Regions from separate parts of the Streptomyces sp. NBC_01775 genome, predicted to be linked through region 1. Evidence: riboswitches for the same ligand, from Rfam matches in the RefSeq annotation. Region 1 holds a riboswitch; the other holds the start of a gene.
The links. Region 1 has a riboswitch for cyclic di-AMP ahead of OHB04_RS29930 (transglycosylase SLT domain-containing protein). Riboswitches for the same ligand answer to the same signal wherever they lie in the genome.

Region 1 (7,043 bases):
TGCGCACTACGTTCTTGAGCAGGCCCATCATCAGCGCCCGGTTGTGCTTGGCGTACTCCTGCGCCCAGAACAGGTCGTGGCGGTAGGCCGCCATCTGCGGGGTGTCCGCGACGAAGACGGCCAGGTCGCGGTCGACGAGGCCCTGGTTGTGCGGCAGGTCTCGGGCGACGCCGATGTGGAAGTCCGCCAGCTCCTTGCCGATGTTCCGCGAGCCCGAGTGCAGCATCAGCCACACGGCGTCCGTGGTGTCCACGCACACCTCGATGAAGTGGTTGCCCCCGCCGAGCGACGCCATCTGCTTGAGGGCCCGCTCCCGCCGGAAGCGCACCGACTCGGCCACCCCGTCGAAGCGCGACCAGAAGTCGTCCCAGCCGGAGGTCCGCAGCCCGTGCACCTCGCCCGGCTCCACCGGCTCGTCGTGCATGCCCCGCCCGACGGGAATGGCCTGCTCGATCTTGGACCGGAGCCGCGAGAGGTCACCGGGCAGGTCGTTCGCGGTGAGCGAGGTCCGCACGGCGGACATGCCGCAGCCGATGTCGACGCCCACGGCGGCCGGACAGACCGCCCCGTGCATCGCGATGACGGAGCCGACCGTCGCACCCTTGCCGTAGTGCACGTCCGGCATCACCGCGAGCCCCTTGATCCAGGGAAGCGTCGCCACGTTCCGCAGCTGCTGGAGCGCACCCTCCTCCACCGTGGACGGGTCCGCCCACATCCGGATAGGTACCCGGGCTCCGGGCATCTCGGTATGAGACATGACGAGTCAACTCCCCCGCAAACAAGCAAACAATGACCGGACCCCGCAATTCTCGCGGCGTCCCGACCCTCATTGTGCGCTGCGACGCACCCGCGAAGACAAAGGGTTTTTGCGTGGTGAGAGTGCGCGGACGAAGGGGAGATCACGGACTTCGGTTGTCAAGGACCGGTCGCCCTCCCTAGGTTGACGGCGATGTTCATCCACCCGCCTCTGTGCGCCTGCTCATGTGTCCGCCCGTACGGCGGAGATCCACCGGAGTCCTGGGACGAAGGAGAGCGGGCGGAGGGGAAGACGACCGCCGCCACCGCGCCCATCGCCGCCGATGGGGGCGGCGGAGGGGCGCGCGGGTGGTGGTGGAGCGGATTTGTCGTGGTCGCCCCCGGCGACGACTCCACCGGCGGTCCCGGTCTCGTCGTGCGGGACGACGAGTTGGGGCGCCTGGGGAACATGGCCCAGGACCTGCGACGGCAGCTCGCCACCGCCGGCCGGGATGCCAGGTCCTCGATTTCGGAGGCGGCGGCCGACCTGTCCGCCGGGGGGCTGGGCCTGGGCGGCGCGCTCTCCGAGCTGGACGACGCGTGGGAGACGAAGCTCAACGCCTTCCGGGACGCCTACGGCAAGGTCTCCGACCACCTGGACCACACCCGCGCGGAGCACGCCAGGGACGAGGCGAGGTTCCAGGACACGATGTCGTCCCTCGCGACACTCGACCAGCGGCTCACGTAGGAGGACGGAACATGTCCAAGCCCGGCACACCGACCGTCCAGGAGTTGCGGCACCTGCGCCTGGCCGGGCTGGACGCGGCGATCACCGACTGGAGGGCGCTGCACCGCAGGCTCGGTGAGCTGACCGAAGGGGGCGGCGGGGGCAAGGGCACGCCGGACGCCTCGGCCGCCGCGTACGCCTCCGCGATACGGGACGCCGCCTGGTCCGGGGAGAACGCCACGGCCGTCCGGGGCTTCGTCACCAGGACATCCGCCCGCCTTCCGGACCTGGTGGAGGAGGCGGCGGATGTCCTGCGCCTCCTCCAGTCCGTCCACCGGGCGTTCACCGGCCACAAGTCCGACCTGGAAAGAGCGCTCGACGGCCTGGCGGAGGACGGCATCCGCCTCGACGACAACGGCAGGGCGTCGAGCGCGACGTCTTCTCCGGTGCCCCGTTCGCAGCTGGACGCCGCCGAGCGGCGGGTCGCGAGGGTCCTGTCGGCCGCGGCCGAGACCGACCGGACCCTCACCCGTGAACTCCGGGCCCTCGCCCGGCGCGGGTACCACCCCGGCGCGACGGCCCCCGGCGGCGTTCAGCCCGCCGGGGGCGCGATGTGAGGGCCGGGCTCAGGCGCTCAGCCGGAACTGGGCCCCCAGGTCGCGGAAGACAGCGATGTTCAGGTCGAAGGCGCGCCTGCACTCCTCGATGACGCGCTGCTTCTCCAGGTCGTCGCACGGGAGCGCGTCCAGCAGCGCGCGGTATTCGCGCTTGAAGGCGGCGGGGTTGGAGATCGCGTCGAAGACGTAGAAGCGGACGCCGTCGCCCTTGCGGTCGAAGCCCCAGGTCTTCTCCGCCGTGCCGCGGACGATCTGGCCGCCGGAGAGGTCGCCGAGGTAGCGGGTGTAGTGGTGGGCGACATAGCCGGCGGGCCAGTCGCGGGCCACCACGGCGATCCGGTCCGCGTACGCGGAGGTGGTGGGAAGGGGAGTGAGCGCCTCACGCCAGGCGCCGTCGCCGTGGAGGTGGGTGAGGTCCCGCTCCAGCGCCGGCAGCCGGAAGAGCTCACCGCGGACGAAGGGACCCGCGACCGGGTCGTCCTCCAGGGTGGCGGCGGCCTCCTCCAGCGCGCGGTAGATGAACCAGAGCTGCTCGGTGTAGCGCGTGTAGGCGTCCAGGCCGAGCTTGCCGCCGAGCAGTTCGCTCATGAAGGCCGAGTCATGGGCCTCGGCGTGCTGCTCGCGGGAGGCGGTGCGGATGAGTGCGGAGAAGGCCGTGTCCGACACTGACGAGGTCACATCTGGCTCCCGGGGGTGCGGAGGCGGGTACACGCGATCCGGCAGGGCGGCGCGATAGCCTTGATCCTGCTACTTAGGTTTACCTAAGTCAAGGGTTTGCCGACGCCCTGTCGGGAAACGTGTACCCGGCGAGCCCGCTACGGAAGCGTCAGGATCTCCACGCCCGTCTCGGTCACCACCAGCGTGTGCTCGAACTGCGCCGTCCGCTTCCTGTCCTTCGTGACGACCGTCCAGCCGTCCTCCCACATGTCCCACTCGTGGGTACCGAGGGTCAGCATCGGCTCGATGGTGAAGGTCATCCCGGGGCGCATCACGGTCGTCGCCCTGGGGTCGTCGTAGTGCGGGACGATCAGGCCCGAGTGGAAGGACCTGTTGATTCCGTGGCCGGTGAAGTCGCGGACGACGCCGTAGCCGAAGCGCTTGGCGTACGACTCGATCACCCGGCCGATGATGTTGATCTGCCGTCCCGGCTTGACCGCCTTGATGGCACGGGTGAGGGACTCCCGCGTGCGCTCCACCAGCAGCCGCGACTCCTCGTCGACCTCGCCGCACAGGTAGGTGGCGTTGTTGTCGCCGTGCACGCCGTCGAGGTACGCGGTCACATCCAGGTTCACGATGTCGCCGTCGCGCAGCACCGTCGAGTCGGGGATGCCGTGGCAGATGACCTCGTTGACCGAGGTGCACAGCGACTTGGGGAACTCGCGGTAGCCCAGCGTCGAGGGGTAGGCCCCGTGCTCGACCATGTACGCGTGCGCCACCTCGTCCAGCTTGTCGGTGGTGACGCCGGGCGCGATGTGCTTCGCGGCCTCCTCCATCGCGCGCGCCGCCACCCGGCCCGCGATCCGCATCTTCTCCACCGTCTCGGCGTCCTGCACCTCGGGCCCGTCGTAGGGGGTGGGCGCGGGCTTGCCGACGTACTCGGGACGCGGGATGGAGGCGGGCACCGACCGGGGCGGGGAGAGGGTGCCGGGGGCAAGAAGAGACTGGCCAGACATGGCGGCGAGTCTAGTCCGGCCTTCGGCGGGCCGCTGCGGGGTGCCGACGGGTGCTGTGGGGTGCTGCGCACTCGCGCGGGGTGCGCGACCATGGGCCCATGGCTCTGTTCAAGCGCAAGACGGTCGGCAGGCCCGGCGAGTGGTTCTTCAACGTCGAGGACGGCCAGGTCGAGGAGGGCCCGCAGTCGCCGGGCAAGGACCGCATGGGCCCCTACGCCAGTCGCGAGGAGGCCGAGCACGCGCTGGAGACCGCGCGGGAGCGCACCTCCCAGTGGGAGAGCGACCCCCGCTGGCGCGATGGCCCCTCGCGGGGCGGCCAGGAGGACGGACCCGCTCAGGGCTGAGACTTCGTACGCGCCTCCCGTACGGCGCGTGCGTCCTCGCTCGTGCGGGCGTCGTACGCCAGCAGCTTCGGCAGTACCGCGGCCAGCAGGCCGACGGCGGCCACGCACGCCAGGCCGCCCGACCACACGGAGATCCGTACCGAAGTGAGCGAGGCGACCCCGCCGGAGCGGACCTGGCCCAGTTGCGGGCCCGCCGAGAAGGACAGCAGCTCGATCCCGGCGAGCCGGCCGCGCAGCTCGTCGGGGATGGTCTGGTTCCACATGGTGGTGCGGAACAGCCCGCTGACCATGTCGAAGGCGCCCGACAGCGTCAGGAACAGCAGCACCAGCCAGACGTTCCGCACAAGCCCGGCCGCCGTCATCGCGGCGCCCCACCCCAGCGCCGCCAGCACCACCGCCAGCCCGTGCCGGTGCACCCGCGAGGACCAGCCGCTGGTGGCGCTCACCAGCATCGAGCCGAACGGCAGCGCCGCGTACATCAGCCCCAGCGCCCACGGGGCGTCCAACTGGTCGGCCAGGAACGGGAAGAGCGCGATCGGGAACGCGAACAGCATCGCGGCCACATCCACCGCGTACGTCCCCAGCAGCTCCTTGCGGCCCCACGCGTAGCGCGCGCCCTCCCAGATCCCGCTCAGTGAGGGCTTCGTCGCGTCGTGTCCCGGCGGTGAGGGTGCCACCCCGCGGCCGAGCAGTACGGACAACGCGAAGGTGCCCAGGTCGATGGCGTACGCCGTCTCCATGCCCGCGTACGCCAGCAGCAGGCCCGCCAGCGCGGGGCCCGCGACGCCGCCGACCTGCCAGCGCAGCGCGTTGAGCGCGGCGGCGGCGCTGAGCCGGTCGTGCGCGACGATGCGCGGCACGATGGCGTCCAGCGCCGGGCGCTGGACGCCGGTCAGCGCGCTGGTGAGGGCCGCGGCGGCGTACAGCGGCCACAGCATCGGGTGCGGCAGCAGCGTGTTGAGCAGCAGGCCGGCGGCCACGGCCCCGAGCGCGGCCTCGCTCCACAGGATCAGCTTGCGCCGGTCCACGGCGTCGGCGAGGGCGCCCCCGTACAGCCCGAAGACGATCAGCGGCACCAGCTCCACGGCGCCGAGCGCGCCCACCGCCGCCGCCGAGCCGGTCAGCTCTTTGAGCTGGAGGGGGAGGGCGACGAACGTGAGGAAGCTGCCGAAGACGGTGACCAGCCCTGCCGTCCACAGCAGCCGGAAGTCGCGCGACTCCCGCCACGGGGAGAGGTCAGGAAGCACGAGGAGCCATCCTTCCCAGCCGGACCGGGAGCGGCAACCGTATTACGAAAAACGCCCACAGTCGGACAAGCCCCTCATTGGACTCTATAGTCGCGCAATGCCCGAATAGGGGTGAGTTGGCGGCCTCTTCGGTCTTCCTGTGGCCGGAAACACATCGGCGCGCCCCGAGGGGCAGTGTGCTGCGTCACCGCATCGCCAAAGTGCCTATTTCTACGGGCTCTTCAAAAGAGCCGCATTATTCCTCTCTCACGCTCAGAAAATGATCCACAGCATAGCGTGGATAAATTCAATGATCATTTCTGCGGGGTGCCAATGATCAAAATCCCGCGCCTTGCTCTGGTAAATCCATTGTGTTTCTGTGTCCTCGCTCCCGGCCCTATGCGCGGCGGGAGTTCCTCTGCCGGGGCGCCGAATCCTGCTGCCCGGTGAGGGAAATACACACGAGAGAATGTGGCAGGAGCGGGGGAACCAGGTAAGCGCCGAGTCGCACAGTGCGGCCGGCTAGGGGTGAAGCCATGCCCTTTGCGCCCTCGTGCGCCGGGATATGGCCGGGCCACTCCAGCCCGAATCCGACAGCTCACCTCGCAGGCGCTAGGAGAGGATCCCCCATGTCTCGTGGCCGCCATCGCAGCCTGCGTCACCCCTTCAATTTCCGTCGCGTTTCCCGTATTTCCGTCGTACTCGCAGCCGGTGGTGCGGGAATCGCCGCCCCGCTGCTCACCGCGGGCAGCGCGAACGCCGCTTCCGCCCCTGCCGCGGCCAAGGTCCAGGCGCACTCCAGCGCCGCGCAGACCCAGGCCGCGTCCAAGGCCGCCCAGCAGTCGAAGGCTGAGGGGTCCGACGCGTCGGGCTCGTACGTCGTCGTCGGCGGCGACAGCCTGTACCGCATCGCCACCGACCGCGACGTCAAGGGCGGCTGGAAGGCCGTCTACGACGCCAACCGGAAGACCGTCGGTGATGACCCGGGCCTGATCCGCCCCGGTCAGAAGCTCACCCTTCCCTCCTCCTCCGCCGGCGCCGAGAAGCGGGGCGCGCCGGAGCGGGCCGACCGCTCCGCCGAGCGGTCCAGCACGACGCAGACCCAGACTCCGAAGACGAAGTCGACCAACCTGGACGGCTGGATCAAGGAGGCCCTGGGTGTCATGAAGCAGCACGGCATCCCCGGCACCTACGAGGGCATCCACCGCAACATCATGCGGGAGTCCGGCGGCAACCCCGACATTTCGAACAATTGGGACATCAACGCCCAGAACGGTACGCCGTCGATCGGCCTGCTGCAGGTCATCAAGCCGACCTTCGACACGTACCACGTCGAAGGCACCGCCAACGACCAGCGCGACCCCGTCGCGAACATCGTCGCCGCGTGCAACTACGCCGCCAAGACGTACGGTTCGATCGACAACGTGAACGGCCCGTACTGAGCAACACGCGCCTGAGCGGCGCGTGACTGGGTGGTCGAGCGGTCGCCCAGCTCAGCGGTGCCTCCCCGGCTGCCCGTCACCTTCCGGTGGCGGGCAGCCGCCGTGTTCGGCGGCGCCCCGGGGCCCCGGCCCGCAGCCCCGCCCCCGTGTCACCTTGGCCCGACGCGCCCGACGGTGAGCGGGTCGAAGGCGAGCCGTACGCCGCCTCCCGCCCAGCTGATGTCGAGCGAGCCGTCCGCCACCCGTACGACCGGACGCGCCGCCTCCGCCCCGCCCCGA
Region 2 (7,043 bases), 1.8 Mb from region 1:
GCCAAGTGCTACGGACACAACACGTCTGTAGGGGTACGCGATACAGCGCGTCTCATCTCACGTCTGCGGCATCGCCAATTCGGTGTCTTTGTCACCACCTCACACTTCAATACACAAGCATACAAAGAGGTCAGAGAGGACGAGCATCCGGTCATCATGATGTGCGGCAAAGACATCGCAGACCTGTTGCGGAGCCGGGGCTTTTCCACCCCAGCCCTCGTCTTGCGGTGGCTGACTGCCACATTCCCCTCAACCGCGGGGTGACGTCAGGTCCCGCGAGTCTGCCCTCAGGGCGGGATGTCCGGGACTATTGGGGGCTCAGGGGCTTGGGGTGAGGCTTCGTCCCGGGCCGTCGTTGCGAGCTGGAGGGTCCGTTATGGGTGGAGGTCAGGTGGGGGCGGCTGCTCAGGAAGCGTTGCTGCGGGTGGTCGGGGAGCATGATCGGGGGGTGCTGGTGACGTTGCGGCGGGGTGGGAGGGCTCAGCTCTCCAATGTGAACTACGCCTGGGATCCCGGCAGTCGGGTGTTGCGGGTCTCCATCACCGACGGGCGGGCCAAGGCGCGCAATCTGGCTCGGGATCCTCGGGCGAGCTTTCATGTGACGAGCGCGGACGGGTGGACGTGGACCGTGGTGGACGGGGTCGCGGAGCTGACGCCCGTCGCTGAGGATCCGCACGACGCCACGGTCGAGGAGCTGATCGAGGTCTACCGCGCCATTCGGGGCGAGCACCCGGACTGGGACGAGTACCGCGCCTCGATGGTGGCCGACCGGCGGCTGGTCGTGCGGCTCAGCGTCGACCATGTGTACGGGCAGTTGCCGCAGGGGTGAGAGGCGCCTCGACCGGCCTCGTGCCTCCGGCGCCGGACCGATCTCGTGCCTCCGGCACCGGACCGGCCGTGCCTCTGGCCCTCTTCGGCCCTGCTTCTCCATGAGGCCGCCGCCCTTCCCTGAGCCGGGGCCTTCCCTGGGGTCGCCTCTCTTCCCTGAGCCGGGGGCCTTCCCTGGGCCGCCGCCCTCCCCTGGGCCGGGGAGCCTCCCCCTGGGCCAGGGGCCTTCCCCGGGCCTGGGGCCTGGGAAGGGCCCCGGCCCGGGGAAGAGGGGCCTCGCCGGACCGCTTACGCCGACGCGTCTGTCAGCAGGCGGAGTTCGTCGTCCGTCAGGCGTAGGTCGCTCATCGCCATCAGGGTCGGCAGCTGTTCGGTGGTGCGGGCGCTGGCGATCGGGGCCGTGACCGTGGGGCGGGAGGCGAGCCAGGCCAGGGCGACGGTCGCCTCGGGCACCTGGTGGGCCGAGGCGACGGTGGAGAGGGCCGCCAGGACGCGCTGGCCCCGGTCCGTGGCGAGGTGCTGCGCGGCCCTGCCCGCGCGGGCGCCCTCCGGCACCTGCTGGCCGGGGCGGTACTTTCCGGTGAGGAAGCCGGCCGCCAGCGCGAAGTACGGCAGGACGGCCAGGGATTCGCGCCGGGCCAGCTCTTCCAGCTCGCCCTCGTAGGTGTCGCGCGAGACGAGGTTGTAGTGCGGCTGGAGCGCGACGTAGCGCGCGGTCCCCGCGGAGTCGCTGAAGTCGAGGGAGGCCCGCAGGCGGGCGGGGGAGATGTTGGAGGCGGCGATCTCGCGGACCTTGCCCTCCTTGACGAGGTCGTCCAGCGCGGTGACGATCTCGGAGACCTCGACGGACTCGTCGTCGAAGTGGGTGTAGTAGAGGTCGATGTGGTCGGTGCCCAGGCGGCGCAGCGAGTCCTCCGCGGCGGCCTTGAGAGTGGCCGGCGCGAGGCCCATGTGGTCGGGGTGGCGGCCGGCCTTGGTGGCGATGACGACGTTCTCGCGTACGGAGGAGCCGCGGGAGGCGAGCCACTCGCCGATGACGGTCTCGGATTCGCCGCCCGAATTGCCCTCGACCCAGGCGGTGTAGGCGTCGGCGGTGTCGATGAGGTTGCCGCCGCCCTCGGTGTAGGTGTCGAGGACGGCGAAGGAAGTGGGCCGGTCGGCGGTCCAGCCGAAGACGTTCCCGCCGAGCGCGAGCGGCGAGACGGAGAGCTGTCCGATCTTCAAGTCGGCGTTCATCTGCATGCTTGCGACCGTAACGCGACGGCGCACGCCGTACCGGAAGCACCGCCGCCCGGGGCGGGAGCCCCTCGGGAGTGAGGCCGGCGGTCCCGGTGTCGGGGGGTGTTCACCGGGACCGCCGGGGTCTGGAGTGCCGAGGCTCGTAACCGCCACCGCCACCGCCACCAGCGCCGCCACCGCCCGCGCCGCCACCGCCCGCGCCGGCGCTTCGGGGCCCGAGCGCCGCCGCCTCCTCCCCTCCTGCCGGCTGGGCGGCTCAGGTGCGGTGCGGCGCCTCAGCTGGCGGTGCGAGGCGGCGGCGTGGGTTTGTGGGCGGGCACCGTCACGATCCGTGGACGCTCACGATCCGTGGAAAGTCACGGTCCGTGGACGGAGGCGGACGGGCCCTCAGCAGAAGTCGGGGTCGGCGGAAGTCGGGGTCAGCAGGAGTCGGCGTCCGGCCGTCTCACACGTTCACGCCCTTGTCGCGCAGCCACGGCAGCGGGGCGACCGGGTCGCCGCCGCCGGGGCGCACCTCGACGTGCAGGTGCGGGCCCGAGGAGTTGCCGGTGGAGCCGACTCTGCCGATGACATCGCCGGTGCCGACCTTGTCGCCCGCGGACTTGGTCATCGACGAGAGGTGGCAGAACCACAGCTCGGTGCCGTCGTTCAGCTTCAGCACGATCCGGTAGCCGTACGAGCCCGCCCAGCCGGCTTCCTTGATGGTGCCGGAGTGGATGGCCTTGACGGGGGTGCCGTTCGGGGCCGCGAAGTCCTGGCCCGTGTGGTCGCTCTGCCACATGCCGCCCGCCTGGCCGAAGCCGGCGCTGAGCTGGAAGGAGGCGAGGGGCGCTGTGTACTCGCGGGCGAGCTTGGCGCGGCGCTCGGCCGCCGCCTTCCGCTTCTTCTCCTCGGCGGCCTCGCGCTTGCGCTCGGCCGCTGCCTTCTTGTCGGCCGCCACCTGCTTCTTGGCTGCCGCGGCTGCCTTCTCGGCGGCCTGTTGCGCGGCCTCCTGGCGGGCGGTGGCGTCGGCTTCGGACTGCTGCTGTTCGGCCTGCGCGAGGATGCGGACGCGCAGGGCCTCGCCCGCGTCGGTCTTGCCCTCGGCTGCCTCGTCCGCGGAGAGGCCGGCCTGGGTGAGGGGCGCGTGCGCGGCGGCGGCAGCCACCGGGTCGGTGCCGTCGGAGTCGCCGTCGGATATGAGGTCGCCGACGCCGGGGAGTTGCTTGGCGTCGGGCAGGTGCTCGGGGAGGTTCTTCACGGCTCCCGTCGCCGACGACACATCCGGCATGGAGATGGCGGCGGGGTCCTTGTCCTGGGCCGTAGCCATGCCGCCCGCGCCGACGGCGGCGATCATGCCGACGCCGAGAACCGCGCCACTGCGGGCCACACCGCCGGAGCGCTGCTTGCCCACGCGGTGCCGGCCGCGCAGCGGACGGAGGGACTCCTCGGTGGGATTCCACTCCTCCCAGGCCTCGTCGCCGGTCCCGGTCCCGGCCCCGGGCCCGTTTCCGGTCCAGGTCGCGGTCCCGTTTCCGGCCTTGTCACGCGGGCCGTAGGCCTCATGCGGACCATAGGCCTCCGGCGCACCGGCCGTCTCGCGCATGCTGAGCGGCTCGCGCACGCCGACCGGCTCGCGCGCCCCGAGCGTCTCGCGCATACCGATCGTCTGGCGCAGGTCCGCCGACTCCCGTACGCCGTAAGGCTCGTGGACACCGGCCCCGGCACCCGCACCCACACCTGCCCGCTGGGCGGCTGCGTACGTAGCAGAGGTGCCGTACGCACCGGAAGTGCCGTACGTACCGGGGGTGCCGTACGCGCCGGCCGTCTCGTACGCGCCGGCCGTCTCGTACGCGTCATACGGTCCGTGCACGTCATACGGTCCGTACGCGTCGTACGGAGCGGACGGGGGGCCGTCGTCGAGGTACGGGTCGTACGAGACCTCGGGGGCATGCCTCTGTGACCTGGACGCCACGGGGGCGCTCTCCTTTCCTTCCTTCTCGCCTACCGGGTTAGCTGACGGGTTCGGAGCAGGAAGGTCTCCTACGGGCGTCCTCGCGCCGGGGCGCAAGGCCGTCCGATTCACCCCATCCTTCGCGTCCTGTGCGGACGAGAAGGGGTGGTTCCCCGGTTCCCACGCTGCGGTGCTGCTTGTCGAGTCGCGGCTCGCGCTGTCGAGTTGTGACTCGCGCTGGCGAACTGTGCCTCGTGGTGCCCCGCTTGCGGGATTCGGCGACGGCGCACGGTGCCGTCTCTCGTGACGACAGTGACAACCGCGCTGCGTTATCGGACGTTAATAGAAGCGAGCCGTTGATTCCAAGCTGTTCCCGTTAATTAGTAGTCACAGCGGCCGACGCTTTTCGGGCAACACAGGATCAATTGGGACGCTCCGTCACCCGAATTAGTCCGTATCGCTGCGTAGCGTGACGTGTGTCGACTTCTGGTGGGCGACGGCGAGCAGGGCCATGTCATCGGCCGACACCCCTCCCGTGTGGGACTCGACATCCGCGAGGACCGTCTCCAACAGCTCCCCGGGATGGGCGAAGAAGCTGTGCGCCAGCCGCTTGACCGGGTCGTAGAAGTCGCCCTTCGCGTTCCGCGCCTCCGACAGTCCGTCGGTGTAGAGGAGGAGATGGGAGCCGGGCGGAAAGGGGAACTCGTCGGTGTGGTCGGGCCACACGCCCAGCTCGGTCAGGCCGAGCGGGAGGGCGGGGACGGACGGCTCCAGGAGGGTGGCTCTCCCTCGGTTGATCAACAGTGGCCCTGGATGGCCCCGGTTGACGATCCGTATGACGTGCGAGCCGGCCGTGTTCCCGTGTTCGTCCCAGGGGATCTCGACCAGCGCGGCGGTGGTGAAGCCCTCGTACTGCGCGGTGCCCAGCTGTCTTCGGCCCTCCCGCTGGAGGGCGCGGTCCAGCCGGGCGGCGACCCCGCCCAGGTTCGCCTCCTGCTCGGCCGCCTCCCGGAAGGCGCCCACGACGATGACCACGGCCTCCACGGCACCCAGCCCCTTGCCGCGTACGTCGCCGATGAGCAGCCGCACTCCGTGGGGGGTCTCCTCGGCCGCGTAGAAGTCGCCGCCGACGCGGGTGTTGGCCTGTGCGGCGCGGTAGCGGACCGCGAGGGCGAGCCCGGAGAGGCTGGCGGGCGGGGAGGGCAGGACGGCGATCTGGACGGCCTCGGCGATGGTGCGTGCCGAGGCGAGCCGGTCGCTGCTGCGGCGCAGCAGCAGATTGACGCCGATGGCCAGCACGGCGACGGTCGCCCCGGTGGCGATCCTGGTCTGGGTCTCCAGGCTCCCGATCGTCGAGTCGCGGAACAGGAGGAAACCAGCGAGGAAGACCAAGCTGAGGAAACTGGTGGTGATCGTTCCCCACAGACCGAGCAGCGCGGCGGCGGCCAGGGGCGCCGCCACGAACGGTGCGGAGAACGTCGCGTCCCGTGGAGTGACCAGTTCGAGGACGACGCCCACAAGGACGAGGACCGCGGGCAGCAGCCGCGCGTAGCGGCGCAGCCTGTTCCTGCGCCGCTCGGCTGCTGCATCCGCTTCGTTCACCCGCACTGTCCCAATCTGTCCTGGGGGGCGGGACTCGGCCAGTCGGGAGGGGCATTGGTCGGGACGGTGCGGTCGGGACGGTGCGGTCGGGACGGTGTCGTCCGGATGGCGTGGTCGGGACGTCGCGGTCCGGGTGTCGTGGTCCGGGTGTCGTGGTTCGCACGCGGGGACCCGGACGTCAGTGCGAGGCGGGGCCGCCTTCCTCGGCCGGGGCGGGCCCCGCATCCGGCCCCGCATCCGGCCCCACGCCTGGTCCCACGTCCGGCCCCACGCCCGGCCCCGACCCCGGTGCGGGCGAGGCCGCGGGCAGCGACTCCGCGCCGGCGGCCAGTGCCGCCAGCCCCGCGTTCCACAGCGCGGGCAGCGCCTCGATACCGGGTACGGCGGAGTGCCCGACGAAGGTGGCGTGCAGTTGTCCCCCGTAGGTCGTCCAGGCGATGAACAGCGGCTGGCCCGGCACCGAGACCGGGACGGGGAAGAACGCGACCGGCGGTTGCCCCGCCCAGGTGAGCCGCGCCCGGGCCCGTACGTCCGCGAGGGTGAGCGGCACATAGCGCGGGTCGATACCACGGCTGAGCCCGATCCGCCCGCACCAGTACGGCAACCGGTCGAACAGCACCCGGTGCCGGCGGCCGACCGCGCTGAGCCGGGCGTGGGTCACCTCGCGCTGGAGGAGGGCGAGCTGGCGCATCGGCGAGGGCTCCCCGCACGGAAGCGGCACGGTGGCCACCCCGCCGTGGTTGCCCAGCAGCCGCAGCGGATCGTCGGCCGTACGGAGGCTGATGGCGAACGTCGCGCGCAGGCTCAGGGCCGGGTCGCCGGCCCAGGCGTCCGGGTGCCAGGCGCGCAGCGCGGCGGTGACGGCCGCCAGACAGATCTGGGTGATGCCGGCGCGGGTGGCGCGCGAGACGGCGTGCAGCGGCGCCAGATCACACGATCCGGTGACGGCCACCCGTCCGGTACCCCTTCCCGCAGTCCGTCCGGCGTCCGTGCCGGGTGCGGTCGAGCCGGTCAGAGCTGTCAGCGCGGGCCAGCTCGCGGTGGGCCGTACGGGGGGCAGCAGGTCCTTCAGCACGGTCAGGCCCCAGTCCCCGCGCGCGGGTGCGGTGGCGAGTTGCGCGCCGAGGGGGGAGGTGCGCTGGTGGGGCGGCGGGCCGAAGAGGCGCTCCATCGTCTCGACGGCGGCGCGGCCGTCCTGGAAGGCGTGGTGCGCGCGATAACAGAGCGCGAAGCCCTCCCCTCGACCACCCTGACCCGGACCGCCCCGCTCACCTCGGCCGTCCCGCTCCCCCCGGCTCCCCTCCCGCTCCACGAGCCACACGCCCCACAGCGGACGGTCGCGCTCCAGCGGCTGGTCGAGCACGGCGCGCAAGGTGGCGTCGGGATCGCGCGGGACGCTGCCGGGCACGGTGACCCGGTGAATGTGCCGCCGTACGTCGAA

Region 2: it holds a riboswitch for cyclic di-AMP, as region 1 does, so the genes downstream of both, OHB04_RS22020 (M23 family metallopeptidase) here and OHB04_RS29930 (transglycosylase SLT domain-containing protein) in region 1, are expected to answer to the same signal.

The regions. Positions count from the first base shown of each region.
Region 1 is NZ_CP109104.1:6,709,580-6,716,622, forward strand. It holds gene OHB04_RS29895 (RtcB family protein) at 1-757, opposite strand, end outside; gene OHB04_RS29900 (hypothetical protein) at 950-1,483, shown strand; gene OHB04_RS29905 (hypothetical protein) at 1,495-2,079, shown strand; gene OHB04_RS29910 (biliverdin-producing heme oxygenase) at 2,089-2,757, opposite strand; gene map (type I methionyl aminopeptidase) at 2,895-3,752, opposite strand; gene OHB04_RS29920 (hypothetical protein) at 3,851-4,096, shown strand; gene OHB04_RS29925 (MFS transporter) at 4,087-5,343, opposite strand; cyclic di-AMP (ydaO/yuaA leader) riboswitch at 5,775-5,948, shown strand; gene OHB04_RS29930 (transglycosylase SLT domain-containing protein) at 5,952-6,764, shown strand; gene OHB04_RS29935 (DUF2264 domain-containing protein) at 6,914-7,043, opposite strand, start outside.
Region 2 is NZ_CP109104.1:4,940,093-4,947,135, reverse strand. It holds gene OHB04_RS22035 (restriction endonuclease) at 1-264, shown strand, start outside; gene OHB04_RS22030 (PPOX class F420-dependent oxidoreductase) at 377-829, shown strand; gene OHB04_RS22025 (aldo/keto reductase) at 1,117-2,070, opposite strand; gene OHB04_RS22020 (M23 family metallopeptidase) at 2,513-3,652, opposite strand; cyclic di-AMP (ydaO/yuaA leader) riboswitch at 4,034-4,203, opposite strand; gene OHB04_RS22015 (PP2C family protein-serine/threonine phosphatase) at 4,448-5,602, opposite strand; gene OHB04_RS22010 (wax ester/triacylglycerol synthase domain-containing protein) at 5,781-7,043, opposite strand, start outside.